Regions from separate parts of the Enterococcus sp. LJL99 genome, predicted to be linked through region 2. Evidence: predicted binding sites of a transcription regulator. Region 2 holds the regulator's gene; the other holds the start of a gene.
The links. The regulator HrcA, encoded in region 2, represses chaperone genes, less so after heat shock. The targets are predictions, from matches to a motif close to TTAGCACTCNNNNNNNNNGAGTGCTAA.
Positions count from the first base shown of each region.

Region 1: the regulator HrcA is predicted to act here: its motif matches at 13,307-13,333, upstream of groES (co-chaperone GroES).

Region 1 is NZ_JBTXLT010000022.1:2,396-17,904, reverse strand. It holds gene ACYSNW_RS17925 (PTS ascorbate transporter subunit IIC) at 1-1,164, shown strand, start outside; gene ACYSNW_RS17920 (transketolase) at 1,186-2,037, shown strand; gene ACYSNW_RS17915 (transketolase family protein) at 2,038-2,991, shown strand; gene ACYSNW_RS17910 (SDR family NAD(P)-dependent oxidoreductase) at 3,063-3,830, opposite strand; gene ACYSNW_RS17905 (MerR family transcriptional regulator) at 3,909-4,298, shown strand; gene ACYSNW_RS17900 (aldo/keto reductase) at 4,473-5,321, shown strand; gene ACYSNW_RS17895 (ABC transporter permease/substrate binding protein) at 5,451-7,166, opposite strand; gene ACYSNW_RS17890 (quaternary amine ABC transporter ATP-binding protein) at 7,159-8,361, opposite strand; gene ACYSNW_RS17885 (TrkA C-terminal domain-containing protein) at 8,574-9,212, opposite strand; gene ACYSNW_RS17880 (ABC-F family ATP-binding cassette domain-containing protein) at 9,226-11,169, opposite strand; gene ACYSNW_RS17875 (redox-sensing transcriptional repressor Rex) at 11,383-12,033, shown strand; gene ACYSNW_RS17870 (lysostaphin resistance A-like protein) at 12,169-12,846, opposite strand; gene ACYSNW_RS17865 (hypothetical protein) at 12,915-13,097, opposite strand; gene groES (co-chaperone GroES) at 13,365-13,649, shown strand; gene groL (chaperonin GroEL) at 13,709-15,337, shown strand; partial or broken gene ACYSNW_RS17850 (transposase) at 15,405-15,509, opposite strand, start outside.
Region 2 is NZ_JBTXLT010000002.1:144,969-160,477, forward strand. It holds partial or broken gene tenA (thiaminase II) at 1-592, opposite strand, end outside; gene thiE (thiamine phosphate synthase) at 642-1,280, opposite strand; gene thiM (hydroxyethylthiazole kinase) at 1,270-2,088, opposite strand; gene thiD (bifunctional hydroxymethylpyrimidine kinase/phosphomethylpyrimidine kinase) at 2,085-2,897, opposite strand; TPP riboswitch at 2,977-3,074, opposite strand; gene hemW (radical SAM family heme chaperone HemW) at 3,390-4,562, shown strand; gene hrcA (heat-inducible transcriptional repressor HrcA) at 4,771-5,814, shown strand; gene grpE (nucleotide exchange factor GrpE) at 5,866-6,444, shown strand; gene dnaK (molecular chaperone DnaK) at 6,507-8,336, shown strand; gene dnaJ (molecular chaperone DnaJ) at 8,660-9,826, shown strand; gene ACYSNW_RS03845 (helix-turn-helix transcriptional regulator) at 9,892-10,827, opposite strand; adenosylcobalamin (AdoCbl) riboswitch at 10,976-11,120, shown strand; gene ACYSNW_RS03850 (1-propanol dehydrogenase PduQ) at 11,330-12,463, shown strand; gene eutS (ethanolamine utilization microcompartment protein EutS) at 12,540-12,884, shown strand; gene ACYSNW_RS03860 (ANTAR domain-containing response regulator) at 12,904-13,476, shown strand; gene ACYSNW_RS03865 (sensor histidine kinase) at 13,469-14,866, shown strand; gene eutA (ethanolamine ammonia-lyase reactivating factor EutA) at 14,976-15,509, shown strand, end outside.

The DNA.
Region 1 (15,509 bases), on a different contig from region 2:
GAAATGTTTCAAGCGGCTTTTCATATGCAAGGAGTTGTTCCAAATAACGAAGCAATCGTTGCTTTGGCTTTAAATAAATATGGTACGTATACAGCACTTATTATGCTAGCAGGGATGGCTTTTAATATTTTGATTGCGCGAATTACTCGGTTTAAATACATTTACTTAACGGGTCATGCAACGTTATATATGGCGTGTATGATTGCGGTAATTTTAAGTGTGACGGGAATGGGGACTGTTCCTTTGATTTTATTTGGAGGATTAGCATTAGGTTTGGCAAATACAATTTTTCCTGCAGTTGCACAACCATTTACACGACAAATTACCAATAATGATACCGTTGCTTTGGGTCATACAGGTGATTTTGGTTATGCCCTTAGCGGTTTAATCGGTAAATATGTTGGAGACAAAGAAAAATCAACAGAAGATATCAATTTTCCTAAAGGACTATCTTTTTTACGTGATTCAACAGTTAGTATCACGATTACGATGGCTGTTGTGTATGTGATCGTTGCACTATTTGCAGGAAATGCCTATGTTTCAGAAAATTTAAGTGGAGGAACAAACTATATTATTTATTCGTTACAACAAGCAGGTTCCTTTGCGGCTGGTGTGTTTGTGATTTTGGCAGGAGTTCGATTGATTTTAGCGGAAATCGTTCCAGCTTTTAAAGGAATTTCAGAAAAATTAGTTCCTAATTCAATTCCTGCGTTAGATTGTCCTATTGTTTTCCCTTATGCACCGAATGCAGTATTGATTGGTTTTTTAACTAGTTTTTTAGGTGGAATTGTTAGTTTAGTCATCATGGTTTTAACAGGAACGACGGTTATTATTCCAGGAGTTGTACCTCATTTCTTCTGTGGGGCAACGGCAGGTGTTTATGGAAATGCGACTGGTGGATTAAGAGGAGCATTAGCAGGTTCGTTTGTTCATGGAGTATTGATTAGCTTTATGCCGATTTTATTGATGCCTGTCATGGGAGATCTCGGTTTCCAAGGATCGACATTTTCTGACACTGATTACGGTGTGACAGGGATTTTCTTAGGAAATCTAGCGAATTATGGTGGACAAATTTTAGTTATGGCGGGAATTTTAGCAATATTAGCTGTTTTAATTGGCTTAACGATTTTTAGTAAAAATAAAAAAGCAGAAGTATCCAAATAGGTGAAAAGGAGCACGAATTCTGTGAACAACAAAAAATTAAATGAACTAAAAAAGTTAGCGACTGCTATTCGCGTTGATACGATTGAAGCAATTCAAACTATTGGTGCTGGACATATTGGAGGCTCATTATCAGTTGTTGATTTATTAGCTGTCTTATACGGAAAACAAATGAGATATGATGTCAAAAATCCAAGTTGGGAAGAGCGTGATCGCTTAGTATTATCAAAAGGTCATGCGGGAGTAGCGTTATACAGTACACTTGCTGAAGTCGGTTTTTTTGATCGGAAATGGCTGATGACAGTCAATCAAGGAGGGACTAAACTACCTTCACATCCAGATCGAATGAAAACCCCTGGTGTTGATGCGACCACAGGGTCATTGGGGCAAGGGACCTCAGTAGCAGCTGGGATTGCCACAGGGTTAAAGTTATGTAATTCTGATCGTTATGTTTATTTAATCGTTGGTGATGGTGAATTGAATGAAGGACAGTGTTGGGAAGCCTTTCAATATATTGCTCACTTTAAACTCAATAATTGTCTAGTTTTTATTGATGAGAATAAAAAACAATTGGATGGACCAAACAAAGAAATCATGAATTCTTTTGATTTAGTCGAGAAGATGAACGCTTTTGGTTTTCATACGTTAAAAGTAAAAGGAAACGATTTAGAGGCAATTGATGAGGCGATTGAACAGTCTAAATTAGTTAAAGATCAAGCGGTTTGTATCGTTTTGGACTCGATTAAAGGTCAAGGAATTCCTTACTTTGAAGAAATGAAGGATAATCATTCAGTCAAATTTGATAATGAGCAAGTGAATCAAGAAACGGCACAAATTTTAGTAGCATTGAAACAACAGTTGAAGGAGTGTGAATAAATGTTTGCTTTAGCTGCTCAAAGAGAGCTAGGAAAAGAACTCCGTGTGGTCGTGGTTGAAACGTTACAAGCAGAGATGGCGAAAAATCAAAAGATTATTGCCTTAGATGCGGATTTAGGTTCAGCTTCAAAATGGACAGATTTAAAACAAACAAATCAGGATCGTTTTATCAATGTAGGCATTGCTGAAGCCAATATGGTAGGAGTTGCTGCCGGACTTAGTCTGACTGGATTTATTCCATTTATTCATACATTTGGTCCTTTTGCAACTCGTCGTGTGTTAGATCAATTATTTGTTTCAGGCGCTTATGCTAAAAATACAATCAATATCTATGGTTCGGATCCTGGTTTTGCTGTTGGTCATAATGGTGGAACACATACGACATTTGAAGACATTGCTTTATTACGTTCAATACCAGAGGTGACAATTTGTGATGCTGCCGATGCAGTTCAAATGAATTGGATCATTCAGGAATTTAGTCAATTAAGTGGCATCCATTATGTTAGAGGAAATCGAAAAAGTGTCAAAACGATTTATGAAGAGGGGTCTACGTTTGAAATAGGGAAAGGAAACTTACTTCGAGAAGGAGAAGACTACTTACTAATTTCCATGGGTCAATTAGTATTTGAAACATTTGAAGTAGCAAAACAACTTGAAAAAAGAGGAATCACCTCTGACGTGATTGATATGTTTACGATTAAACCGCTAGATAATGAGTTATTATTAGAACGGTTGATTGGGAAAAAACGGGTGATTACAATCGAAAATCATTCGATTATTGGTGGCTTAGGGACAGCTGTTGCAGAAGTAATTGCAGACAATGGACTTGCGGTACCGTTGACTAGAATTGGGAATGAAGATTGTTTTGGACAAGTTGGAACGCCTGCTTTTTTACAAGCTGAGTATGGATTGACGACAGAAAAAATAGTGGAACGAATTGAGGGAACTTTTTGATACAATAATTCTTAAAATACTATTATCAGTGAATTCAAAGACTGATAATAGTATTTTTTTACTTTTAGAATTTACATATTTCTCATACCAGTTTCATAATGATCAAAAATAGGTCCGCTTAAGTTAAATGTAAATGTATCACGATTGATACTACCAATAACTTGATTACTTTGATACAGATCAATCAAGAATCCTGCCATTTCTTCAGCCGTATGATAAGTGCCAAAACCTTGCTTATAATCATAATTTTCTGAATTATTTGCAACTTGCGCAAATTCTGTTTCCGTTGCAGCTGGAGCTAATACTTTTGCTTTGAGTTGTGATTTTTTAGCTGCTAATTCTAATGCAATTCCTTCGGTAAAGGCGCTGACATAGAATTTAGTTGCACAATAAGTTACTGCGTTTGGAACGTTTTTATAACCGCCGGCAGATGAAATATTGATTAACTGTGTATTTTCTTTCATTTCATAATCTGTTACGTATAGAGTGGATAGCAAAGTCAATGCCTCAATATTTAACTGTATCATCTGAGTGACTTTTTCTAAATTTTGATTGGAAACAGAGTGATAGTAGCCGAAGCCAGCATTGTTGATCCAAGTTTCAATATCATAGGGTTTCAATTCTTGATAGAGTGATAAAACATTTTCAACGATTGATAAATCAACTACTTTTAAAATAATATCCAACGTTGCATCGCTCTTTAAAAGTTCTTCTTTCAATTGAATCAATCGCTCTTCTCTTCGGGCAATCAAAATCAAATTTTTCCCCATCTTAGCAAATTCTTTAGCTGTTGCCATTCCGATTCCTGAACTAGCTCCCGTAATTGTTACATATTTCATAAATTCATCCTCCTATTGATTGATTTGGTGATACAATTAAAGTATAGAGATTAGACTAGACTCTAAAGCAAGAAAAAAATGAAAAAAGGTGAAAAAATGAATTATTCAATTAGTGAGTTTGCGAAAATAACAGGTATCAGTCAACATACATTACGTTATTATGAAAAAGAAGGATTAATCGAACCACAAAGAGATGAACATAATTATCGTCTGTTTGGCGCAGAAGATTTGGATTGGGCAATTTTCATCAATAAATTAAAAAATACAGGAATTTCACTTAAAGAAATCAAACGCTATACAGAGTTAAGAAAAATAGGTGATGGTACGATTACGGAGCGTAAGAACTTACTTTTAGCCCATCGAATCAAGATTTTGAAGGAATATGAGAAAGTACAAGGGCATCTTGAGTTACTAGAGGATAAAATTAAGTTGTATGAGCAAATGGAAAGAGAGCATATGAATAAATGAACCTTTTTTGTTTAGCCAATGTAGACAAATTTAAAGTGTTGAAGTCAAAAAAAATAACAACACATAAAAGCAAATTTTCATTATGATATAATTAAAAAGAATGAAACACTGTTTTTGATAACGCTCTCTTTAAAAAAATCAATTTTAGTTGAAAACAGGAAAGGGTGAATAACAATGAAAAAAATAATGATGGACGGGAAACCAATCTATCCAATCGGTTTTGGAACTTGGCATATGGGGGATAGTTCCGCAAAAGCAGAGATGGAAATCAAAGCAATCCAAACAGGCATCGAAAATGGTATCGAGTTGATTGATACAGCAGAAATGTACGGAAATGGACGATCAGAAGAATTAGTGGGACAAGCAATCCAACCTTATGATAGAGAGAAACTTTATTTAGTTTCAAAAGTTTTACCGATGAATGCCTCTAGAAATCAATTGCCTATTAGTTTAGATCAATCCTTAAAACGTTTGAAAACAGATTATCTGGATATGTATCTGTTGCATTGGCAAGGTGGCGTTCCATTACAAGAAACAATTGATGCGCTAGAGAAACAAGTCCAACTTGGTAAAATCAAAGCTTGGGGTGTCTCAAATTTTGATACAAGTGATATGCAAGAATTGCTAACATTGACTAAAGGAATAAATTGCAAAACCAATCAAGTGTTGTATAATTTAGGAGATCGTGGAATCGATTTTGATTTGAAACCATTTATGCAACAGAAAAAAATACCTTTAATGGCGTATTCTCCAGTTGCACAAGGGGATCAATTTGGTGCAAATTTACTTAAAAAACCAATCTTGAAAGAAATTGCGGAAAAACATCAAGTCGATGTTTTCCAAATTTTGTTAGCATGGGCGATAAGAGACGGGAATACAATTGCTATTCCGCAATCTGGAAATCCAGCACATGTTTTGAATAATATTCATGCTGCGATGATTGAGTTAGATCGAGAGGATTTTGCGAAAATTAATCAAATTTATCCTGAACCAACTAGAAAAATGCCGTTAGCTATTTGTTAAAATGAACAAAAAGCATGTGACCTGAAATCATACTGACAATCAGTTCACATGCTTTGATTTATACTAAGGGAAGATTGTGTTTCTCTTTAAAACAATTAAATTATTTCTTTGTTGCCTATTTTTGTAGCATTATTTTTTCCATTCTTCAACTTCTTTACTATGTGTATCGATCCATTTTCTTGCAGCTTGTTCTGGCGTTTGACCATCATTAATTGCCAACATCACCGATTCCATATCATCTGTTGACCAATGGAAATTTTTTAAAACGTTGTATGCTTCGGGCGTATCTGTTTTTAATCCTTTCCTAGCCATGGTATTGATTGATTCTTCACCACCCATAGTTCCTTTGGGATCTTCTAAGTATTTCAAGTCATACTTAGCGAACATCCAATGAGGCGACCATCCTGTAATCACAATATCTTCTTTATTTTTTAGTGCTTGTCCTAATGCAACGGTCATCGCACCAGAAGATGAAGTTTCTACAGTCCAATCAGATAGATTAGGATATTCAGTTTGAGTTTTCTCAGCAGCATTAACTACTCCAGCACCAGGCTCAATCCCAGTGATTTTTTTTCCAGCTTGGTTATCCAAATCTTCAATAGAAGACACATCCATATAATTAGGAACAACTAAACCTAGTTTAGCACCTGCTAAGTTTTCTCCAAGATTATCGACTTTATCTTTGTATTGTTTATATTGCTCACCATGTGTACCAGGTAACCACGCAGCAACCATCGCATCTGTTTCACCTTTTGCAATAGATTCCCACATAATCGCATTGTCCAAAGGAGTTAACGTTACATTGTATCCCATATCTTTTAAAACTTCTCCTACAACATGTGTAGAAGCAACTTCCGTGTCCCATTCAACATAAGCAAGGGAGATGTTTTTGTTAGTAGATTGATTTCCGTTAAAAATTGAAAAACCAACAAATAAAGCAATAAGAGCCACAATGATTCCTGAAATACCCCAAATTTTTTGTTTTTTTGAAAATTTCTTCTTAGCTGGATTCGTTCTTTTTTTATTTAAATTTTGAGTAAAACGATCGATGATGATTGCTAGAATAACCAATGCAACACCATTGACAAAGCCATTTCCTACTTGGGCCCGTTGAAGTGCTGAAAGAACACCGCGACCTAAACCAGGTGCTCCAATCATAGAAGCAATTACAACCATAGACAAAGCAAGCATCGTAGTTTGATTGATTCCAGCCATGATTGTATTTTTTGCTAATGGAAGTTCTAATTTAAATAATTTTTGCCAACCGGTACTCCCGAATGAATCAGAAGCCTCTACTAATTCTTTGGGGACTTGACGAATTCCTAGATTAGTAAAACGAACTGTTGGTGGTAAAGCAAAAATCACAGAAGCGAATACCCCAGGTACCATTCCAATCCCAAAGAAAGCTACGGCTGGAATTAAGTAAACAAATCCAGGCATTGTTTGCATGAAATCTAAAATAGGAGTAATGATACTTTGAGCTTTATTACTTTTAGCCATTAAAATCCCTAAAGGAACACCAATAATAATTGATACAAGACTAGAAAGTAAAACTAATGTAACAGTATTCATTAAATCAATCCATAGCTGTTGATTATAGATAAAGAGTAGACCAATAAAAGTAAAAATCGTTAATCCCCATTTTTTATTTGAAATAAAAAATGCCGCTAATGTTAAAAGTAAAATAAATATATAAGGAGGGATTATCAACAATAGAGAAGTAATAGTTTCCATAATTGTTTGACCTGTAATTTGTAAGAAAGAAAATAAACCGGAAAAATTACTAGTCATCCAATCTGTTATTGACTCTACCCAATCGGCGACAGGAAGTTGTATGTTATTCATTGATCAGCACCTCTTTTTCATCTTCGATTTCAGCCAAAGCTTCTAACACACTGCCTCGAATAACGACACCAAGCAATTTATTATTTTCAGTTACAGCCAATGGTGTTTGGGCATCATAAATGAGTGGGAAAATATCATTAACTAACATATCTTTATCGATTGTTTGGATTTCTGTATCGACATAGTCGATTAATTTATGACCGTTTTTACGAGCTTTAAGCGCTTGTTCAGCTTTTATGATTCCTTTAAGCTGTCTTTTTTTGTCAACAGCTAACAACATACTGACTTCTTCCTGACGCATACGCGTTAAGGCAACAGTTGGACCATCAATTTCAATATTAGTAGTCAATGCTGGTACCATAATATTTTGCGCTGTTAAAACTTTCGAACGATCTACATCTTCAACAAAGGTGCGCACATAATCATTTGCCGGATTCGTCAAAATTTCTTCTCCTGTACCAATCTGCATAATTTGTCCATCTTTCATCAATGCAATGCGGTCACCAATACGTAAAGCTTCGTTTAAATCGTGAGTAATAAAAATAATAGTCTTCTTTACATTTTCCTGTAGTTCTAATAACTCATCTTGCATTTCTCTCCGGATAAGGGGATCAAGAGCAGAAAAAGCTTCATCCATCAACAAAATTTCTGGGTCATTGGCTAATGCTCGTGCTAAACCAACCCGTTGTTGCATTCCTCCAGATAGTTGATCAGGATATTGATCTTTAAATGGCAGAAGACTCGAGTTAGCTAAAGCTATTTCAGCTTTTCTCATCCGTTCTTCTTTAGGAATACCACGGATTTCTAAGCCATATTCGGTATTTTCTAAAATTGTTCGATGGGGAAATAAGCCAAAATTTTGAAAAACCATACTCATTTTGTTCCGACGAACTTCTCTAAGCCCTTCTTTATCTAACTTAGAAATATCTTTATCATCAATCATAATCATGCCGGAAGTTGGTTCAATCAAACGATTAAGAAGACGGATTAGGGTGGATTTGCCACTTCCGGAAAGACCCATAATCACAAAAATTTCGCCTTCTTCAACGTCAAAATTGACATCATATACGCCGACGGTTGCACCTGTTTTTTGTAAAATTTCTGTTTTACTCTTATTTTCTTTAATCATATCTAGCGCAATTTTTGATTTTTTGCCAAATATTTTAGTTAAGTGTGTAACTTTTACTTTAGACAAAACAAATTTCCTCCTCATAAAAAAGTGACCACACTAGGGTAACATTGAGTGGTCACTTTTGTCAAACTAAGATGAAATTTTCATGAAAAAATCATTAGCTAAACATAAATAAATGGGTTTAATTAAGCCAAAAGTAAGAGGAAATATTGTTTTGTAAAAAAAATAGCGGGAAAACCAAATATAATAAGGTTTCCGACCACTATTTTGAATATTTAAACGGATGTAGGATAAAAGAAATTATCAACTAACTGCAAGGTGGATTCGTGTCCAACAAGATAAATTGTGTCACCAGCGGCTAGTTTAGCATAAGGACCTGGAGAGACGAGAAGTTCTTCGTGATGCTTGATAGCAACCAGCGTAGCAGAAGTATTTTGCCATAAATTTATCTCACCGACTGTTCTCCCAAGGTGTTCTGCTTGATCAGTCAAAGTGAAAGTCACAGGATTTAGAGGATTAACTGAATCAAAACGCTTGGTTTGTTCAACAAGTTTATCTAATAATTCTGAAAAATAGCTTAGCTCTTCTTTTTGCTTTTCTACGCTATCGATTAATTCTTCTTTTAGTTGTTGGATTGTCTGTACATCTTGATGTTGAGCCACAAATTCTTTGGCATTTTCGATAGAATGCACATAAAAACCGCTGCCGTGTTTCGCCGTTACGATTTCTAAATCTACTAAAATGCTAATTGCTTTTCTAGCAGTTTCAGGAGAAACACTATATTTATTGGCTAGTGTTGAACGAGCATGAATTTTTTCTCCTACACTAAAGGAATGATCTGCAATTTTGCTTGCTAAATCAACGGCGATTTTCTGATATTTTGGTGGTGCAACGTTTAATCGTTTTGAAGTCATTTTTACCCTCCAATCAAGTGACGTTCTCTAGTTCTTCTAGTTCGATGCTTTTTTCTTCCCACTGACTCATTAGTTCTTCTAACTCTAATTGCTTTTCTTCCAGCTTTTGATTCAATGATAGTAATTGTACATGATCATCGATTATTTCTGGTTTAGTCATTTCAATTTTTAGTTCCTCAATCGTTTGCTCAACCTCATTCATTGATTCTTCAAGTTGATTGACGGCTCTTGAGAGTGAACGGAGTAATTTTTGTTGTTCCTTATTTTGATAGAAGCTATTTTTGGGTTTTGTTATTTCCTGCTTAGCTTCTAATGAATCCTTTTCTTTAAGTGCAGCAAGTTCTACTTCTTCTAATTTCTTCTCTAAATAATAGTCGTAATCGCCTAGATAAAGTTTGCTGCCAGTTTCTGAAAGTTCAATGACCTTCGTGGCAATTCGATTGATAAAATAACGATCATGAGAAACAAAAAATAGGGTTCCTTCATAGTCAATTAAAGCATTTTCTAGCACTTCTTTGTTATCGATATCTAAGTGGTTTGTTGGTTCATCAAGGATTAAAAAGTTTTCTTTATTCATCGCTAACTTAGCCAAAGCAACACGTGCTTTTTCGCCGCCACTTAGTAAGGGGATCGTTTTTTCAACATCATTTCCGCTGAATAAAAAGTGACCTAAAGCTGTTCGAATCTCTTTTTCAGGAGTGGTTGGATGTTCATCCCAAAGTTCGGCTAAGACTGTTTTTGTACCATGTAAATTAGCTTGTTCTTGATCGTAATAACCGATTTGAACATTGGTACCAAAATTAGCAGAACCTTTAATAAAAGGCAGTTGACCAGTGATTGATTTAAGTAAAGTTGATTTTCCGATACCATTTGGCCCAACTAAAGCAATTGCTTCTTGGCGACGAATATCAAGATTAATAGGTTCTGATAAAATCGTTTCATTGTAACCAATTGCGCCATCTTCTACTTGCAAGACAACATTTCCAGATGGTTTTTCAATATCAAAAAGAAAGTTAGCCGATTTTTCATCGCCTTGAGGTCGATCTAAACGATCCATCTTTTCTAACGTTTTTCTACGACTTTGCGCACGTTTCGTTGTTGATGCCCTAACTAAGTTTCGCGCAACAAAATCTTCTAATTTATTGATTTCAACTTGCTGTTTCTCGTAAGCTTTCCATTCGCTTGCTAATTGCTCAGCTTTTAATACTAGATAACGGGAATAATTTCCTTTATAGTAACGCATTTTGTGGCGACTCAATTCATAAACTTCAGTTACAACTTTATCTAAAAAGTAACGATCATGAGAAACAATTAGAAGCGCACCTGAATAACTTGGCAAGTAGCCCTCTAACCATGATAAGGTCTCAATATCTAAGTGGTTGGTCGGTTCATCCAAAACCAAAATATCAGGTTTTTGTAATAACATTCTAGCTAAAGCTAAGCGTGTTTTTTGTCCACCAGAGAGAGTTGAGATGTTCTTTTCATAAAATCCTTCATCAAAATGAAAGCCATGTAAGACAGACCGAATTTCATTTTCATATCCATAGCCATTTTTATCAGCAAAATCGTGTTGGAGTCGATCATATTCTTTCATAACAGATTCATAGTTTGAGGCCTCGGGATTGAGTGTGCTGATGATTACTTCTAATTCTCGCATTCGCTTTTCCATTGCAATTGTATCCGAAAAAGCTTCAAGCATTTCATCCCAGACGGTTCGGTTTGAATCTAATCCGGTATTTTGTGCTAAATAGCCTAGAGAAGCAGTTTTATTTTTGGCAATGGTTCCTTTATCTGGAGGATCAATTCCAGCAATTATTTTTAAGAGTGTTGATTTTCCAGCTCCGTTTCGGCCAACTAAAGCGATACGACTATTTGTACTTATTTCCATTTGTATGTTATCAAACAAAATATCGGCACCAAAAAGACGTGCCACTTGATTTGCTTGGAGTAAAATCATAAGTCATCCTCATTTCTGTTTCATTGCTAATAGTTTAGCATAAAAATTGAAAAAAGAGCAGATTTCTGGAGTTGGCTTGTGAAAAAAGCACAGAAAACGAACAATTTTGACAGAAAAGGGATTAATTTGAGCGCGTAAATTGATTTTTCGTAGAAGAAACTGCTATTATAATAGTAGAATCATTGTTATATTTTGTAAATTGGAGGTACAATTGTGAAAGATCAAATTATTCCAAAAGCAACGGCCAGACGCCTTCCTTTATATTATCGTTATTTAAGAATTCTTCATGATGCTGGAAAAACGAAAGTTTCTTCAACAGAATTAAGTGATGCTGTTCAGGTGGACAGTGCAACTATTCGTCGTGATTTTTCTTACTTTGGTGAGTTAGGAAAAAGAGGGTACGGCTATGATGTAGAAAATTTAATGAATTTCTTTGCTAAAACATTGAACGATGATGAGTTGACAAATGTTGCACTTGTTGGAGTTGGGAATTTAGGTAGTGCTTTATTGAAATATAAATTCCATCAAAGTAATAGTATCCGTGTGAGCTGTGCGTTTGATGTAAATGAAGACATTGTCGGTCGCATCGTTGATGGTGTGCCAGTTTATCCCATCTCAGATATGATGGACCAAATTCGTATTCAGCAAATTGAAGTAGCGATATTGAGTTTACCTGCTAGAAAAGCGCAAGAAGTTGTAAAACAATTGGCAGATGCTGGAGTCAAGGGAATTTTAAACTTTACAGCGGCTCGATTGGTAGCTCCTGAAGATGTTTTGATTCAAAATGTTGACTTGACCAATGAATTACAAACATTGATTTACTTTTTACACCATGATAGTGAATTAAGTGAAGAGTCTGAATAAAGATTAAAAAATAACCCGCAAAAGTTTTTCATCAAACTTTCGCAGGTTATTTTTTGCTGTCGTCTCAACCAGCTTGCTTAAAAAACTAAGCAAAAGAACTCAGGTTGTAGTGAATCAGCCAATAGAACATGGCAATTAGTTAGGTACTTGAATAACCCCAGCATGAACAAGTAATTGGACAACGACAACAACTGTATTCATCCCACAATGGGCAATGATTGAGGTCCAAATCTTACCTGTGACTTTATACAAAATAGCAAAAAATAATCCCATAAAAAAATAAACAAAAAAATGACCATCTTGATGAATCAAAGAAAATAATGACGAACTAACGATTGCAGAAAACCAAAATCCAATGTAAGGTTCACTAAGACCGATTAATGAACGTCTAAAAACAAATTCTTCCATGATTGGCCCGCCAATAGTGGTCGCTAATATAAAAAGAGGATTCATTAAAATAACTTCTATGATTCTTTTAGTATTTTCTGAATCTGGCTTAACTCCAGTAATTACTGTTTCAATACTAAAAACGACTCCTTGGATAATCATGGCCAAAAAAATTCCGCCAAACCCTAATAAAAAAATAAAGACAGGTGAGGTTAGTTTTGCTTGTTCTTCAACTAATGTTTTTGATTGATTCATTGAATATAATCCAATCATTAGAATCGCTCCTAGAATATAAACAATCGTGGTTCCAGGAATCATCGCTTGTTTTGGAAAAAATTGTAACAAATAAGGAGAGAAAAAAACAAATCCATATAGAATAATCGTACTCAAACTAACAGTTCTGAGTGATAAATTTTTTAATGACATAAAATAAAATGTGCCTCCGTTCGATAAGTTAAGATAAAAAAGTAAATGTCTAATTTGGGATAGTTAAGCTATTTTTTTCTATTATTGCGATAACCAAGTAGAAGAAAAATAAAAATGAAAAAGAAAAAAGCTTCCCATAAAGTATTTTTCCAATCAAATCGTTCATTTACGCCAAAAATAAAATTTCCTGAATTTGCAATCAATAAATAAACGAGAGTGATTAAAGTTGTATTTTTTAACCGTTGTTTCATATCATCGCCTCACTTTCTATTCTATTTTACCATGAACTATAAATGATGGACTAGAAATAATTCATGAACTTTTGAATGAGACAAGACAAATTTGTAAACGTTCCGCTCTAGAAAGTAAGGAGCGACAGAAAGCAGCATAAAAATTTTCTTTAAAAAACAATAAAAGGCTTGCAAAAAGAAATGGAAATGAGTATTATAAGAAGTGTGAGTTAGCACTCTTTGTGTTAGAGTGCTAAATACGATTAAAATAATTTGGAGGGATTTATTGTGTTAAAACCATTAGGCGATCGCGTGATTATCGAAGTTGCGCAAGAAGAAGAAAAAACAGTTGGAGGGATTGTCTTAGCGTCTGCAGCTAAAGAGAAACCACAAACTGGAAATGTTATCGCAGTAGGCGAAGGTCGCGTACTAGATAACGGTACAAAAGTTCCTGCAGAAGTAAAAGCAGGCGACACAGTGATGTTTGAAAAATATTCTGGTACAGAAGTAAAATATGAAGGAACAGACTACCTGATTGTTTCTGTTAAAGATATTATCGCTGTTGTAGAATAAATTTTAATTAAAATGAAAACATTAAATGATAAAAATATAAATTATGAGGTGGATAAATAATGGCAAAAGAAATTAAATTTGCAGAAGATGCCCGTGCATCTATGTTACGTGGAGTAGATATTTTAGCTGATACAGTAAAAGTAACCTTAGGTCCTAAAGGTCGTAATGTTGTTCTTGAAAAATCTTTTGGTTCACCATTGATCACAAATGATGGGGTTACAATTGCGAAAGAAATCGAATTAGAAGATCATTTTGAAAATATGGGCGCAAAACTAGTATCCGAAGTTGCTTCTAAAACAAATGACATTGCAGGAGATGGTACAACAACTGCAACATTATTGACACAAGCAATTGTACGTGAAGGGTTGAAAAATGTTACTGCTGGGGCGAACCCATTAGGTATTCGTCGTGGGATTGAATTAGCAACAAAAACAGCTGTAGAAGAATTACACAGTATCTCAACAGTTGTTGATTCTAAAGAAGCAATTGCTCAAGTTGCTGCTGTATCTTCAGGTTCAGAAACAGTAGGTCATTTGATTGCAGATGCAATGGAAAAAGTTGGAAACGACGGCGTTATCACAATTGAAGAATCTAAAGGGATTGAAACAGAATTAGATGTCGTTGAAGGAATGCAATTTGATCGTGGTTACCTATCTCAATATATGGTAACTGACAACGATAAAATGGAAGCTGTTTTAGAAAATCCATATATCTTAATTACAGATAAAAAAATCTCAAATATTCAAGATGTATTACCATTATTAGAACAAATTTTACAACAAAGTCGTCCATTATTGATTATTGCGGATGATGTAGATGGCGAAGCGCTACCTACATTAGTCTTAAATAAAATTCGTGGAACTTTCAACGTTGTAGCAGTTAAAGCACCAGGTTTTGGTGATCGTCGCAAAGCGATGTTAGAAGATATTGCTATTTTAACTGGTGGTACAGTAATCACTGAAGAATTAGGGCTTGAATTGAAAGATACAACAATCGATAACCTTGGAAATGCAAGCAAAGTAGTTGTTGATAAAGATAACACAACAATTGTTGAAGGTGCTGGTGGTAAAGAAGCAGTTGAAGCACGTGTTCAATTGATTAAAAACCAAATTGCAGATACAACTTCTGACTTTGATCGTGAAAAATTACAAGAACGTTTAGCTAAATTAGCAGGCGGAGTAGCAGTCGTAAAAGTTGGTGCGGCTACTGAAACAGAATTAAAAGAATTAAAATTACGTATTGAAGATGCTTTAAATGCAACTCGCGCGGCGGTTGAAGAAGGTATGGTATCAGGTGGTGGTACAGCTTTAGTAAACGTCATCAACAAAGTAAGTGAAGTTGAAGCAGACGATGATGTAGCAACAGGTGTGAAAATCGTGGTTCGTGCATTAGAAGAACCAATTCGTCAAATCGCTGAAAATGCTGGCTATGAAGGTTCAGTCATTGTTGATAAATTAAAAAATGCTGAAGCAGGTATTGGTTTCAATGCTGCAAACGGTGAATGGGTCAACATGGTTGAAGCAGGAATCGTTGATCCAACTAAAGTGACTCGTTCAGCTTTACAAAACGCTGCATCAGTTGCTGCACTATTATTAACTACTGAAGCAGTTGTAGCCGATAAACCTGAACCAGCAGCGCCAGCAATGCCGCCAATGGATCCATCAATGGGTATGGGTGGAATGATGTAGTAAAATATTTTCTTTAGCCATAGGAAGGAAAATAAAATTATAGTAAAAAGAGCTTGGGACATAAGTCTCAAGATGAATAGAATAGAAGACCGAAAATCATTTTTACGATTTTCGGTCTTCTATTTTTTAATTTAGTGGGAGGATTCTCCTTGATTGATAACCTATTTAGCCT
Region 2 (15,509 bases):
CCCAGAATAAGTTTTCAAATTTTACGCTATTAGCAAAAATATTAATAATCTCTTGTGTTTCTTTCTCGGACTTAGCTGCAACCAATGTATCGAGGGAACTAAACATCCAGTCAAAAGAATCGTTAAAATTAATATCGGCATAAGTATCAATCCAAGCTTTATAGGGATTATTAATTAATTGTTCTTGATATTTCTGTTTGAGACGGCTAGCATAATCGCAATAAACCCATGCGCAAGGCAAAATAGTAGCGATGATTTGTGCTAAGTCACCTGTTTGGCCAATAGCGAGCATATTAGCTGTATAAGTCTGATTAAAAATTGAAGGACGTATATTGGTTATTTCATCTGAAGAAATACCGTGATTAAGCATGTGGTTACGATGGAGATCAAGTTCAGAATTTAGAATATTATATTGTCCATTTACAAAGTGTTTTACTATATTAGGGTCATTTGATTTAACAACACCCAAAGCAAAAACTTTTGCATACTGAAATAGATAGAGATAATCTTGTAATAAATAGAATTGAAACTTGTCGATAGCAAGTGTACCTTGACCTAATTCTTGAACAAATGGATGGAGATAACCAGCTTCCCAATCAGATTGGCAGTGTTTTTTTTATTTTTTAGAAAATGACATGTCTTCACCTCGTAATTGTTTGATTGATTAGTGATAAAAGATTTTCACTTGCAGTTTTGATATTTTTATTAGCTAAAATGGCTGAAATAACAGCAAAACCTTGGATATCGTAATTTTTAAATTCCGAAATTGTTTGAGCATTTATCCCGCCAATTACTATGATAGGAATAGAAACAACTTCTACTATTTGTTTCAAAACTTCTTTACTAACTAAAATAGCGTCTTTTTTTGTTGTAGTTGGGAACATCGCGCCAACTCCTAGATAATCTGCTCCTGCTTTTTCTGCCTCAATAGCTTCTTTAACGGTTTGTACAGAAGCGCCGAGAATTTTATTATTTCCAATTATTTCACGAACTTTTTTTACTGGCAAATCAGACTGGCCAACATGGACACCATCAGCATCGCAAGCTAAAGCAATATCAATGCGGTCGTTAATAATTAAAGGCACCTGGAATTCAGTTGTCATTTTTTTTGCAAGAAGAGCTTCTTGATAAAAGGTTTTAGAATTAAGCTTTTTTTCGCGTAATTGCACAAAAGTCACCCCTCCTTCTAGCGCTTCTTGTAAAGCTTTTTGTAACGTAGTAGTGCTTAGTAATTGCCGATCAGTAATCAAGTAAAGACGATAATCTAGCTTAGTTTTCATAGAAGATTCCTTTCTCAATGAGTTTTTCTGCCTCTAATAAACTTATTTTATCAATGATGGCAGTTCGAAGACTACCGGTTCCTTGATTAATTGTTTTGTTGGCAGCTTGTTCACCAGCAATTCCCATAGAAATTAATGCTACTGCTGTACTATAGAGCGATTGATTTGGGTGACAAGCGCAAAAAACTGCAATAAGTGAGGCGGACATACATCCTGTCCCAGTAATGTGACTCATTTTCTCGCAGCCATTCTCTATTAAAATCATTTGATCGCCATTTGTTACGATATCTATTTCACCTGTAATAGCAATAATACATTGATATTTTTTAGCCATTTTCTTAGCTACTAGTTGAGTTTCTATTTCTCTTTTTAAATCTTCTGCTGAAGCATCCACTCCATTTGTGTTACTAGTTGCACCAGCTAAAAACCTAATTTCTGAACGATTTCCTTTAATGACAGTAAAACGAATCTCTTTTAATAGTTTTTTTACGGTTTCATTACGAAGGGTTGAAGCTCCAACTCCGACTGGATCTAGAATAACAGGAATCTGTTTTTTGTTGGCAGCTTTTCCAGCTGAAATCATAGAAGGAATCGTTCGGTCATTCAATGTACCAATATTGATTACTAATGCATTTGAATGTTCAATTATTTCAGCCACTTCGTTTCTATCATCTGCCATGATTGGAGAAGCCCCAATAGCTAAAGTAATGTTTGCGCAATCATTTACAGTTACATAATTCGTAATATGATGTATCAAAGGTTTTTTCGTGTGGATTTTTTTTATTGATGATAATATAAACGTTTTCATTCGCTTGTTTCCTTTCTTAAACCATTTTTATATAATGAATAAAAGTGATTCGTGGGTCCATGTCCTGAACCAATAGGTAAAGAATGCTTAATGGCCATCGTAATATATTTTTTAGCTTTGTTGATTGCTTGTTCTGGAGTATTTCCTAGAGCCAATTGTGAAGCGATAGCTGAAGAGAAAGTGCAACCTGTTCCGTGAGTGTTTTTTGTATTGATTCGTTCTGAAGTATAATGATAAAATTTTTTGCCATCAAAAAAAACATCAGTAGCTTCGCCAGTTTTATGGCCGCCTTTGATCAAAACCGTTGTACCAGACAAATCGTAAATGAGTTGACTTGCTTGTTCCATGTCATTGAGAGTTACGATTTCTTTTTGACAAATCTTTTCAGCTTCTGGAATATTTGGTGTAATCAAACTTGCTGCTGGTAAAATTTTTTCAATCAATGTTTGAATTGCTACTGGTTCCATCAGTGCGTCACCGTTTTTTGCATACATAACTGGATCTAGAACAACATGTTTAGGATGCCATTTTTTTAAACTTCTAGCGACTGCTGTAATGGTTTGTTTATTTGATAACATGCCAATTTTTACAGCCTTTGGTGGTAAGTCTTCAAATACAGCGTCAATTTGTTCTTGGATAATTTTTGGTTTAATATCCTGATAGGAAATCACACGAAATGTGTTTTCTGCTACGACGGAAGTAATCACGGACATCCCATAAACACCATGTGCAGCAAATGTCTTTAAATCAGCTTGAATTCCAGCCCCACCACTACAATCTGATCCTGCAATACTTAATACTTTCTTCATTCCAGTTCCTCCTTAAAAAATAAAAAAGACATTTTCCAGATTAATTAGGAAAATGCCTTGTTTGTTTTGATTTCGACTTAAACAACGGACATCTGCTCCCTACGCTGGTATCAACCAACAGGTTCAAAGGGTCAGGTTTTACCTTCTCAACGCAAATGCGTCCCCCTGCAAACAAAATCATATTCAATTACACTCACATAATAGCAGAAGTTTTTACTAGAAGCAATTTTATTCTCTATAAAAAGTTTTTTTGTTTCAATCTCTTCTCTGATAAGTGTAGAAGCTGAAAAGTTTACTTTATAAAATGGTTGATTAAAATCAATTAAATTCCTTTATATTTATTATGGTTTTGAAGTATGTTAAAATAGCTGATAGGTTTTAAAAAGATAGTAATGCCATGATTTTGATATAAAGAAAAAAGATTTTTGACTTAAAAAAAAGCTGCTTTGTTACGCCGAATTTCACTATAGAATTTTAAAAGGAAATGATCAAATGATAAATAAAATAAATCAAAGACAGGATAAGATTTCGGCTTACATTCACATTCCATTTTGTGAGCATATTTGCTATTACTGTGATTTTAATAAAGTTTTTTTGGAAGGTCAACCGGTGGATGAATATATTCAAGCGCTACTGAAGGAAATTCAATTGACTAAAGAGCAATATCCTAGTCAAACAACTGAAACAATTTATATTGGTGGTGGAACACCGACTTCTCTATCAGCAAAGCAATTAGCTGTTTTGTTAGAAGGAGTCAGGAAATCACTACCATTTGATGAAAGAAATGAATTTACAGTTGAAGCAAATCCAGGTGATTTAACCCAAGAAAAACTACAAGTTATGAAAGAGTTTGGTGTGAATCGTTTATCAATGGGCGTTCAAACGTTTGATGATCAGTTACTAAAAAAAATTGGTCGCAAACATACAGCAAAAGATGTATATGATACAATGACATTTTTGGAAAAAGAAAATTTTTCTAATGTTAGTATTGATTTGATTTATGCATTACCAGGTCAAACATTAGATGGATTTCGTGATACTTTGCATCGAGCGATTGAATTGGATTTACCTCATTATTCTCTGTATTCATTGATTTTAGAAAATAAAACAATGTTTATGAATTGGGTCAGACAAGGTCGGTTGCAATTGCCGAATGAGGAAGTGGAAGCACAAATGTTTGAGGAAACAATCAGAGCGATGGAAAAAGGAAACCGTCATCAATATGAAGTGAGCAATTTTTCGATACCAGGAAAAGAAAGTCAACATAATCTGGTTTATTGGAACAATGAGCATTATTATGGATTTGGTGCTGGAGCAAGTGGTTACTTAGGACATACTCGCTATCGAAATCGTGGGCCTATTCAACATTATTTGAAACCGTTAAGAGAAGGCGTTTTACCTACGGTTGAGGTTGAGAACTTAAGTCGTTCAAATCAAATAGAGGAAGAAATGTTTTTAGGCTTGCGCAAGAAATCTGGTGTTTCAAAACAAAAATTCCAGGCGAAATTTAACCAACCGATTGAAGAAATTTACGGCACGGTTTTAGAAAAATTGATTCAAAAGGAATTACTAGAAGAGCAAAATGATTACTTGCTTTTGACAGAAAAAGGATTATTTTTAGGAAATGATGTTTTTGAAGAATTTCTATTGGAAAAAGAACAATGAAGTAATGTAACAATGGTTTTTAATAGATATTAAAGTCATAAATTAGCTGATTATACTGAGTTTGTCGAATAAAAATAGCGAATTAGCACTCTTTTGCAAAGAGTGCTAATTTTTTTGAGTTTTCGCTTGACAAGTTGAATAGAACTTGGTATATTTATATTTGTAATTAGCACTTGAAAGACAAGAGTGCTAATGAAGGGTGGTAATTATGCTAACAGAAAGACAACAAAGAATATTACAGCTTATCATCCAAAACTACACACAAACAGGAATCGCTGTTGGTTCGAAACGACTGATGGCCGAAGGAATCGAATCTAGCTCTGCGACGATTCGGAATGACATGAAGACTTTAGAAGAGCATGGCTTACTTTTAAAAACACATTCTTCTTCTGGACGAATTCCTTCTATGTTAGGATATCGCTATTATGTTGACCATTTGCTAAAACCAGTCGGGCTTGAGAATAATGAAATCCAAACGATTCGGCAAGCTTTTGGAAAAGAGTTTCATGAAATCAACGATATCATTGAACAGTCAGCAGATATCTTATCAACTTTAACGAGCTATACGGCATTTTCTTTAGGACCAGAAGTCAAAGAACGTAAGTTGACTGGCTTTAGAATGGTTCCATTAAATGATCGACAAATCATTGCGATTATTGTTACAGATAAGGGAAATGTAGAAAGCCAAGTATTTCGAATTCCAGCTTCTGTTTCTAGTCAAGATTTGGAGAAAATGACTCAAATTATTAATGATAAACTTGTAGGACAACCGTTATTAAGTGTTTATCATCGATTGAGAACAGAGATACCGATGATTTTACATCGTTATTTCCAAACGCCAGAAGGCATGATGCAATTGTTTGATTCAATTTTAGGACATGCATTTGAGGATAAGGTGTTTGTAGGTGGTCGGATGAATCTTTTGGATTTTGGCGTTGAACAGGATCGCAATCAATTAAAATCTGTATATTCATTTATTCAGGATTCAGATGAAATTTCTCATTTATTGAGCGTTTCAAATGAGAATAGTCCAGCGATTTCTTTTAAAATCGGAACGGAAATCGGACATGAGTTATTGGATAATATGAGTATGATTACGGCAACATATGAAGTGGCAGATCATGGAAAAGGCACTATTGCATTGCTAGGTCCAACTAGTATGCCTTATTCAAAAATGTTTAGTTTAGTCGATACATTTCGTCATGAACTTGCATTGAAATTAGGAGCTTATTATCGTTATCTTGATGAATAAAATAATAAAAAGGAATCAAGAAACGTTGTATTAGAATATAGAAGCTACGGAATGAGAAGGGAAGTTGCTAGAGTGAACAAAAATGAAGAAACAAAAGAGGAAACAATTGAAAAGGTTGAATCGGAAGTAGTGGAAGAAGCAATGGATTCTTCTGGTGTATCTGAAGTTGAAGCAGAAAGTTCAGAATTAGATAATACTAAAGCTGAACTAGGTGAAATGGAAGATAAATTTTTAAGAGCTAGAGCAGAAATTGCGAATATGAGCAATCGTTTCAAAAATGAACGTGAACAACTTGTTCGTTATCGATCGCAAGATTTAGCCAAAAAATTATTACCAGCAATTGATAATTTAGAACGTGCATTAGCGATTCAAGTAGACGATGAGCAAGGTGCTAGTCTGAAAAAAGGAATTGTAATGGTTTTAGAAGGAATGCAAGTTGCTTTGAAAGAAGAAGGAATTGAAGAAATTCCTGCAATGGGTGTTCCATTTGATCCTAATTTACATCAAGCAGTCCAAACAGTTCCTGCCACAGATGATACACCAGCGGATACAATCGTTGATGTGCTTCAAAAAGGATACAAATTACATGATCGTGTCTTGCGTGCAAGTATGGTCATTGTTGCTCAATAAAGTAAATTAAAAGTTATGAAAAAAATAAAACAATCTGAATAGAGAATAGGAGATCTTTGATTATGAGTAAAATTATCGGTATTGATTTAGGTACAACAAATTCAGCAGTAGCAGTTTTAGAAGGCGGAGAAGCAAAAATTATTGCAAATCCAGAAGGAAATCGTACAACACCTTCAGTTGTTTCATTTAAAAATGGTGAAATTCAAGTTGGTGAAGTAGCAAAACGTCAAGCAGTAACAAATCCAGATACAATTTCATCAATCAAACGTCATATGGGTGAAGCTGGTTATAAAGTTGAAGCAGACGGCAAATCTTATACACCTCAAGAAATTTCAGCTATGATCTTACAATATTTAAAAGGTTTTGCTGAAGAATATTTAGGAGAAAAAGTTGATAAAGCAGTTATTACTGTTCCAGCTTATTTCAATGATGCACAACGTCAAGCAACAAAAGATGCTGGTAAAATTGCTGGATTAGAAGTAGAACGTATTGTTAACGAACCAACTGCAGCAGCTTTAGCTTATGGTTTAGATAAAACAGATAAAGATGAAAAAATCTTAGTATTTGACCTTGGTGGTGGTACATTTGACGTTTCTGTCCTTGAATTAGGCGATGGCGTGTTTGATGTATTATCAACATCTGGTGATAACAGCTTAGGTGGAGATGACTTTGATAACAAAATCATTGATCACATGGTAGCTGAATTTAAAAAAGAAAATGGTATTGATTTAGGTAAAGATAAAATGGCGTTACAACGTTTGAAAGACGCTGCAGAAAAAGCTAAAAAAGATTTATCTGGTGTAACTAGCACACAAATTAGCTTACCATTTATTACAGCTGGTGATGCTGGTCCATTGCACTTAGAAATGACATTAACACGTGCTAAATTTGATGAATTAACAAGTGATTTAGTAGAACGTACAAAAACACCAGTTCGTCAAGCGTTAAAAGATGCTGGCTTGAAAGCTTCTGAAATTGATGAAGTCATCTTAGTTGGTGGATCAACTCGTATCCCAGCAGTTGTCGAAGCTGTTCGTAAAGAAACAAGCAAAGATCCTAATAAATCAGTAAACCCTGATGAAGTAGTTGCAATGGGTGCAGCGATTCAAGGTGGTGTAATCACTGGTGATGTTAAGGACGTTGTATTATTAGATGTAACTCCATTATCATTAGGTATTGAAACAATGGGTGGCGTATTTACTAAATTGATTGATCGTAATACAACGATCCCAACAAGTAAATCTCAAGTATTCTCAACAGCTGCAGATAACCAACCAGCAGTAGATATTCACGTATTACAAGGTGAACGTCCAATGTCAGCAGATAACAAAACATTAGGTCGTTTCCAATTAACTGATATTCCAGCAGCTCCTCGTGGTGTGCCACAAATCGAAGTAAGCTTTGATATCGATAAAAACGGTATTGTTAATGTTCGTGCGAAAGATTTAGGTACACAAAAAGAACAAACAATTACAATCAAATCATCTTCAGGTTTATCAGATGATGAAATCGAACGCATGGTTAAAGATGCTGAATCAAATGCTGAAGCAGATAAAGCTAGAAAAGAAGAAGTTGACTTACGTAACGATGTAGATGCATTGTTGTTCACAGTTGATAAAACTTTGAAAGAACTTGAAGGTAAAGTAGATGCTGATGAAGTGAAAAAAGCAGAAGATGCTCGTGATGAACTTAAAGCAGCCGTTGAAGCGAATGATATTGAATTGATGAAAGAAAAACGTGATTCATTAAATGAAATCGTTCAAAACTTAACTGTAAAACTTTATGAACAAGCTGCACAACAACAAGCAGAAGAAAATCCAGAAGCAGCACAAGGCGGAGCAGATGATGTTGTTGATGCTGATTTTGAAGAAGTAGAAGATGAAGAAAAATAATTGATTTTTTCTGAATAATAAAATTGTGAACGAGGACGTTTAGACGTTAGCAATTTGACTAAAAAGCGTGCAATACACTAAACGTATTGTACGTTTTTTAGAAATTTTATGAAGAATTCGTTTTTTCTAGACAAGTTTAATTAAAAACAAGAGTAAATTATCTTTTTTTCGTATTTTCTAGCGCAAACAATAGATATTTTCTGATAATCTATTTAGGTTTTGTTTAAATTATGGTATGATAACAAAGATGTTTTTTACTTTTTTGAGAGTGACTTAGTAAGAGACGAGAGAATCGATTGGAATGAATAGTTGGAGGGGAACGAATGGCTACAAAGCGCGATTATTATGAAGTACTAGGTTTAGCGAAAGGTGCTTCAGATGATGAGATAAAAAAAGCGTACCGCAAACTTTCAAAAAAATACCATCCAGATATCAATAAAGAAGCTGATGCTGATGAAAAATTTAAAGAGGTTTCAGAGGCTTATGAAGTATTGAGTGATGCACAAAAAAGAGCAGCCTATGATCAGTATGGTCATGCAGGAACAGATCCTAGTTATGGCGGCGGTGCAGGTGGTTTTGGCGGCTTTGGCGGTGGTGGTTTCAGCGGCGGCGGCTTTGGCGGATTTGAGGATATTTTTGACTCTTTCTTTGGTGGAAGCGGACGAAGTGTTGATCCGACAGCACCAAGACAAGGAGCCGATTTACAATATACAATTAAGCTTAAATTTGAAGAGGCAATATTTGGGATTGAAAAAGAAATCAAATATAACCGCGAAGATGTCTGTGCAACCTGTCATGGTAATGGTGCGAAACCGGGTACGCAACCTGAAACATGTCATAAATGTCATGGATCGGGTACAATTAATGTTGAACGACAAACACCACTTGGTCGAGTGATGAGTCGTCAAACTTGTGATGTCTGTCATGGAACAGGAAAAGAGATCAAAGATCCTTGTCCTACTTGTCATGGTTCTGGACATGAAAAGAAAATGCATACCGTAAAAGTCAATGTTCCTGCTGGTGTAGAAGATGGACAACAAATGCGTTTGTCAAATCAAGGTGAAGCAGGAATGAATGGTGGACCTTATGGCGATTTATATGTAGTCTTCAATGTGCAAGAAAGTAATATTTTTGATCGAGATGGTTCAGAAATTTATTATGACTTACCATTGAGTTTCGTACAAGCCGCTTTAGGTGATGAAGTCAAAGTACCAACAGTTCATGGTGACGTCAAATTAAAAATTCCTGCTGGAACACAAACTGATACGAATTTCCGTTTAAGAGGAAAAGGAGCGCCACGTCTAAGAGGTGGCTCTAATGGTGATCAGCATGTAAAAGTGAAATTGATTACACCGAAAAACTTGAATGATGAACAACGTGAAGCATTACGTGCATTTGCTAAAGCGGGTGGACAAGATGTAAGTGAACAGCACGAAGAAGGCTTCTTTGATAAAATGAAAGATGCTTTTGGTGGTAAGAAAAAGAAATAGGTTAAAAACTTTTTAATTCATACATAAAATGTGGATGAATTAAAAAGTTTTTTTGTTTAGCCAATTTATTTAGTATATTTTTCAAGCAACTCTGCTATTCGTTTTTTTAGCTCAATTCGGACATGCTCTGGAGCGATACATTCACATTGGTTTCCTAAGCCGATAATTAAATTATAGCCAAAATCGTCTTCCATAAATGGAAACTCTACTAAAATTTCATTAGGATTATCAGTTTTCAAAGTAGTTAAGTGACCAAATTTTTCTGTTAACTGGTCTTTTATTTTATGAGAAACTTTAAGTGTAACTGAAGTGAATTTTTTTCCATAAAAAGGTTCTTTGCCTAATGCAGCTACTGGGAATTTTCGTGGTTTAAAAGAATCGTTCATTTCATTCAGTGTTGACATTCTAGAAAGTTTGAAGGTACGAAATTCGTTTTTTTCTAAGCAATAAGCTTGTACATACCAACTGATTTCTTTTAAAACGAGACGGTAAGGCTCAACAATACGTGTTGTTGGATTGCCACGATTATCGGTGTAGTCAAATTGAAGCAAATGTTGCTGATCCATAGCTTTTTTTACAGTTTCTAAAAAGGGCTGCAATGTTTCATTATTGGTCCAAGGAGTTAAATCAACCATAATTTGGTTTGTTTTAAATTCAATTTCATTAGATAAATGGTTTGGTACAAGCGTTTTTAGTTTTTCGATAGTTTGGGTAGAATGAGTAGTAGAAATATTTTTGCCTATATTTTCTAATGCAATTAGTAAAGCAGTAATTTCTGTAGTCGTAAAGAAATGTTTATCTACTTTATAGGTATCCATGATTTGAATGCCACCATTTGCACCTGGTAATGCAATAACTGGAATTCCAGCTTCACTCAAAGAGTTGATATCTCGATAAATTGTGCGAATGGAGACTTCAAATATTTCAGCTAATTGAGCAGCACTGATTTGTTTTTTATCTAGTAAGATCATTGTAATCGCTAATAAACGTTCTGTTTTCATTTGTTTTTCTTCTTTCCTGAATCAATCATTTTCTTTTTTTTAATTATAGCAAAAAAATGAATCGTGATTCAGCGACTTTTTTGTATATCTAAGAAATTTTAGAAAAAACTTGTTTCTTTTTTTCATTATGATATAATTCAATTGTAGAAATTGAATACGCATAGAGCAAGATGGAAATTTGGTTAGATTCCAATACGGTCCCGCCACTGTAAATAGCAGTTATGCTACAAGTCAGATCTTTCTAATTCTAATGCTGCCGTACTATTGTTTCGAGGCAAGACAATAGCGCATTCACAAAGTGTATTTTATTCTAAATAAGATACAGTAGGTGATACGTGTACAATGATGTACAACGGATTAGAGCCTATTTTTTGCGTTCAAAATGCAAATTAATTAAATAAAATAAAAAACACAAGGTAGTGTTTTAGCAAGCAATGAAGCTGCAAGGAAGATGATGAACGTCTTTTTTGCGGCTTTTTTGAGTAAAAGAAAGGAGCGTATGATGGAAACAATTACTTTTCCAACCACTCTTCATATTGGTGAGAATGTCTTAGAAAAATTAACTCAATATGAAAACCAACGAATTTTTATCGTTACTGATCCATTTATGGTTCAATCCAATAAAATTGAACAAATAACAAAGTATTTGAATAAAAAAAATGAGTTAAAGATTTTTAGTAATGTTGTTCCAGATCCACCAATTGAAAATGTTATTAGCGGCATGAACGCGATGGAAGAATTTCGACCGACTATTTTATTAGCAGTTGGAGGCGGTTCGCCAATTGATGCGGCAAAGGCAATGAAATTTTTTAGTCAAAAACTGGAACAAATTTCAAAAATCACTTTTATTGTAATTCCCACAACTAGTGGAACAGGATCAGAAGTAACCAATTTTGCGGTGATTACTAATCAGGATAAAGGAATAAAATATCCACTTGTTACTACAAATATTCAACCAGATGAAGCCTATTTGGCCTCAGAATTAGTTGTTAGTGCGCCAAAAACAATAACAGCTGATACTGGTATGGATGTTTTAACACATGCAATTGAATCTTATGTCTCAACAAAATCTAATGTGTTTTCCGAAGCGCTATGTGAAAAAGCTGTTGTTCTAGTTTTTGATAATTTAGTTAAATGCTATGAAAATGGTGGGAATAACGAAGCTAGAGAACAAATGCATTATGCTTCTTGTATGGCGGGAATGGCCTTCAATTCAACTTCGTTAGGTATTAATCATGGGATCGCGCATGCAGCAGGAGCCAAGCTACATATTGCTCACGGTCGTTTGAATGCGATTTTATTAAATGAAGTGATCCAGTTTAATGCAGGAGTCGGAAAATTCCAACAATTATACGACGAACAAACTGCTAAAAAGTATGCTCGCTTAGCTCTTTTAATTGGACACGAGAATACTTCAGCTAAAATGGGTGTTAAGCAGTTAGTAAGAAGTATTGATCGTTTAAGAAGACAATTAAAAATGCCTGAAACTTTAAGACAAGCAGGTGTAAGTTCTGAGGTATTTGATCAGTTTAAAGAAGAAATTGCAGAAGGTGCCTTGCTTGATGGATGTACAGCAACGAACCCAAGAATTCCTTCAAAGGAACAACTGGTACAAATTTTAGAGATGATTAAATAACAATTTTGCGTAGATTTACTTGTGACTAGAAATAAATCATGATAGTGTTAAATAATAATGAAAAAGGTGACTCGAATTGACGGATAAACAACGGATGATTCAAGAATATGTACCGGGGAAACAGATTACATTGGCACACATTATTGCCAATCCAAATCCAGAGATTTATGAAAAATTAGGTTTGCTAGATGTTGAAACAAATGCAATTGGGATTTTAACGATAACTCCAAGTGAAGCGGCAATTATAGCAGTGGATATCGCAACAAAAGCTGGAGATATAAAGATTGGTTTTATCGATCGATTTAGTGGTTCTGTCGTAATTACGGGAGATGTATCATCAGTTGAATCAGCGTTATCTGAGGTTTTGAGCGGCTTAGGAAGTATACTGGGATTTAATGAAACACACATTACAAAAACATAAAAGAAAAGGATGAACCATTATGAGCGGAAGAATTGTCATTGTCGACGATGAACCTATTACCAGAATGGATATCCGGGGAATGTTGGAAGCTGCAAGCTACAATGTAGTAGGAGAAGCGGCAAATGGAATTGAAGCAATCGAAGTTTGTAAACAACAGCACCCTGATTTAGTTATTATGGATATCAGTATGCCACTATTAGATGGTCTAAAAGCAAGTAAAAAAATTATCAGTGAAAAATATGCTAAAGCGGTGATTTTATTGACTGCCTATAGTGATAAAGAAAATATCGAAAAAGCTAAAAAATATGGTGTAAGTGGTTACTTAGTTAAACCGATTATGGAAAAGTCATTAACACCGATGGTCGAAGTAGCAATTGCAACAGGGACGAAAGCAAGGGAATATGAGCAATCGCTTGAAAAACTGAGTAAAAAGTTGTCAGATAGAAAATTAATTGAAAAAGCTAAGGGAATTATCATGGATGAACAGAAACTATCAGAGGATCAAGCGTATCAATTATTGAGAGATTTAAGTATGAATAAACGTTGTCCAATTGCTGAAATAGCAGAAATGTTTGTGATTGCTGATGATTGAGCATAGCAAAGGCATCAAAGCATTTTGTCAAGAATACACGGAACTTTCAAATGAGGATATTGCTGAATTAATTATTCAGGCAGAACAAATCATCACTAAAAATTTATATCCTGATAATGACGTTTTTATTGATGTCATGAATGATTTAACAGGAGATGTGATTGTTGTCTTTCAACGAGCGCCTGTATCAAAAGCTTCACTCTATTCAAAAAGCGTGATTGGTGAAAAAGCAGAGCGAAAAAATGAAGCGGCTGTCTATCGAACCTTTGAGACTTCCTTAAATACAATTGGCCTTTTAGCTCGTTCTCAAGAAAATGTCATGGTTCGGCAACGTGTTTATCCAATCCGCAATCAACAAAAAAATATAGGTGTGGTTATTGTAGAAGACTCTGTAAATAAACAAATGAAATCTTGTTTACCTTCTCAAACTATCGAAAAAACCAACATAGCCAATGATTTTGTGACTGATAATATTGATGAAGGGATCTTGATTTTTAATCCAAAAGGTTATTTGGTTCAAATGAATCGTGCGGCGGAAATGTACTATCAAGGATTTGGTTATTTAGATGATATCTTAGGAATGCATTATGATAATTTGTCTTTGGATATGTCTACTTTTGAACAATTGACTTATTTTAGATCAAGAAGTCCCGAACTAACATCGATGAAAAAAGAGATAGAATTTGGGAATATGTATTTTGAGTTAAAATATATCTTTGAAGAGAATGAAAATACGGTGACTTTGATTATTCACGATATTACTGAAGTGCGTAGAAAAGAAGCGGAAATCAGTGATAAAGCAGAGGTTATTAAAGAAATTCATCATCGGGTGAAGAACAATCTGCAAAGCGTTGTGTCTATTTTAAATATCCAAGCGCGCAGATCAACAAGTGATGAAGCTAAAAAAGCGTTAACTGAAAGTGTGTATCGGATTATGGCTATTGCGAGAACGCATGAATTATTGTCTAAACAATTAGAAGACAATATTTCACTCAAGTCAGTATTGGATTCTGTTATTGAAAATATGCATCGATGTTATGAAAATCTTTATCATATTCATGTTGAAACAACAATTGACCAAGAGTTGATTTTGAATAGCGATGTTGTTGTAACGATTGCCCTTGTTGTAAATGAATTAGTGCAAAATTGTTATGACCATGCGTTTACCGGTCGAAATCATGGGAATATCTATATAGATGTTACTCAAAAAAATGATTATGTGTACATTTCAATTGAAGATGATGGCGTTGGCTATGATACTGAGAAAAAAGAATTGAATAATTTAGGTATGCAAATAGTAAAAAGTTATGTTAAAGAAAAGTTACGCGGAAAAATAAAAATTACTTCAAATCATTTAGGAACTAAAACCTTTTTCTATTTTAAAAAATAAAATAAATGAATAAACAAGGATGTTTATTTAAACGTAAAGCAATGGCGCTTGAAAAATCTCGTGAAGAGTTTTTTTAAGTGCCTTTTTGTATCGGAAAGGATGTGAAAACATGCCTGAATCAATGCTAAGTGTTGGAATTGATCTAGGAACGTCAACAACCCAAATGGTGATTTCAAAGCTAACTGTAAATAATATGGCTTCGGCTTTTACGATCCCTAGAATCGAAATTACAAATAAAGAAGTGATTTTTCGCAGTGAGATTATTTTTACTCCTTTGAAAGAACCGAAAATTATTGATGTAGAAGGGATTAAAACTTTTTTAGATCAACAGTATTTAAAGTCTGGGATTCAAAAAAGTGAGATTCAAATTGGCGCAGTGATTATTACAGGAGAGACGGCTAGAAAAGATAATTCCAGTTCTGTTTTACAAGCGATGAGTGGCTATGCTGGTGATTTTGTTGTTGCTACTGCTGGACCTGATCTTGAAAGTATTATTGCAGGAAAAGGAGCAGGAGCACAAAAGTATTCAAAAGAATACCATACAACAGTCGCCAATCTAGATATTGGTGGAGGAACAACGAATATTGCCGTTTTTAAAGATGATGATTTATTGGATACCGCTTGTTTTGATATTGGCGGACGA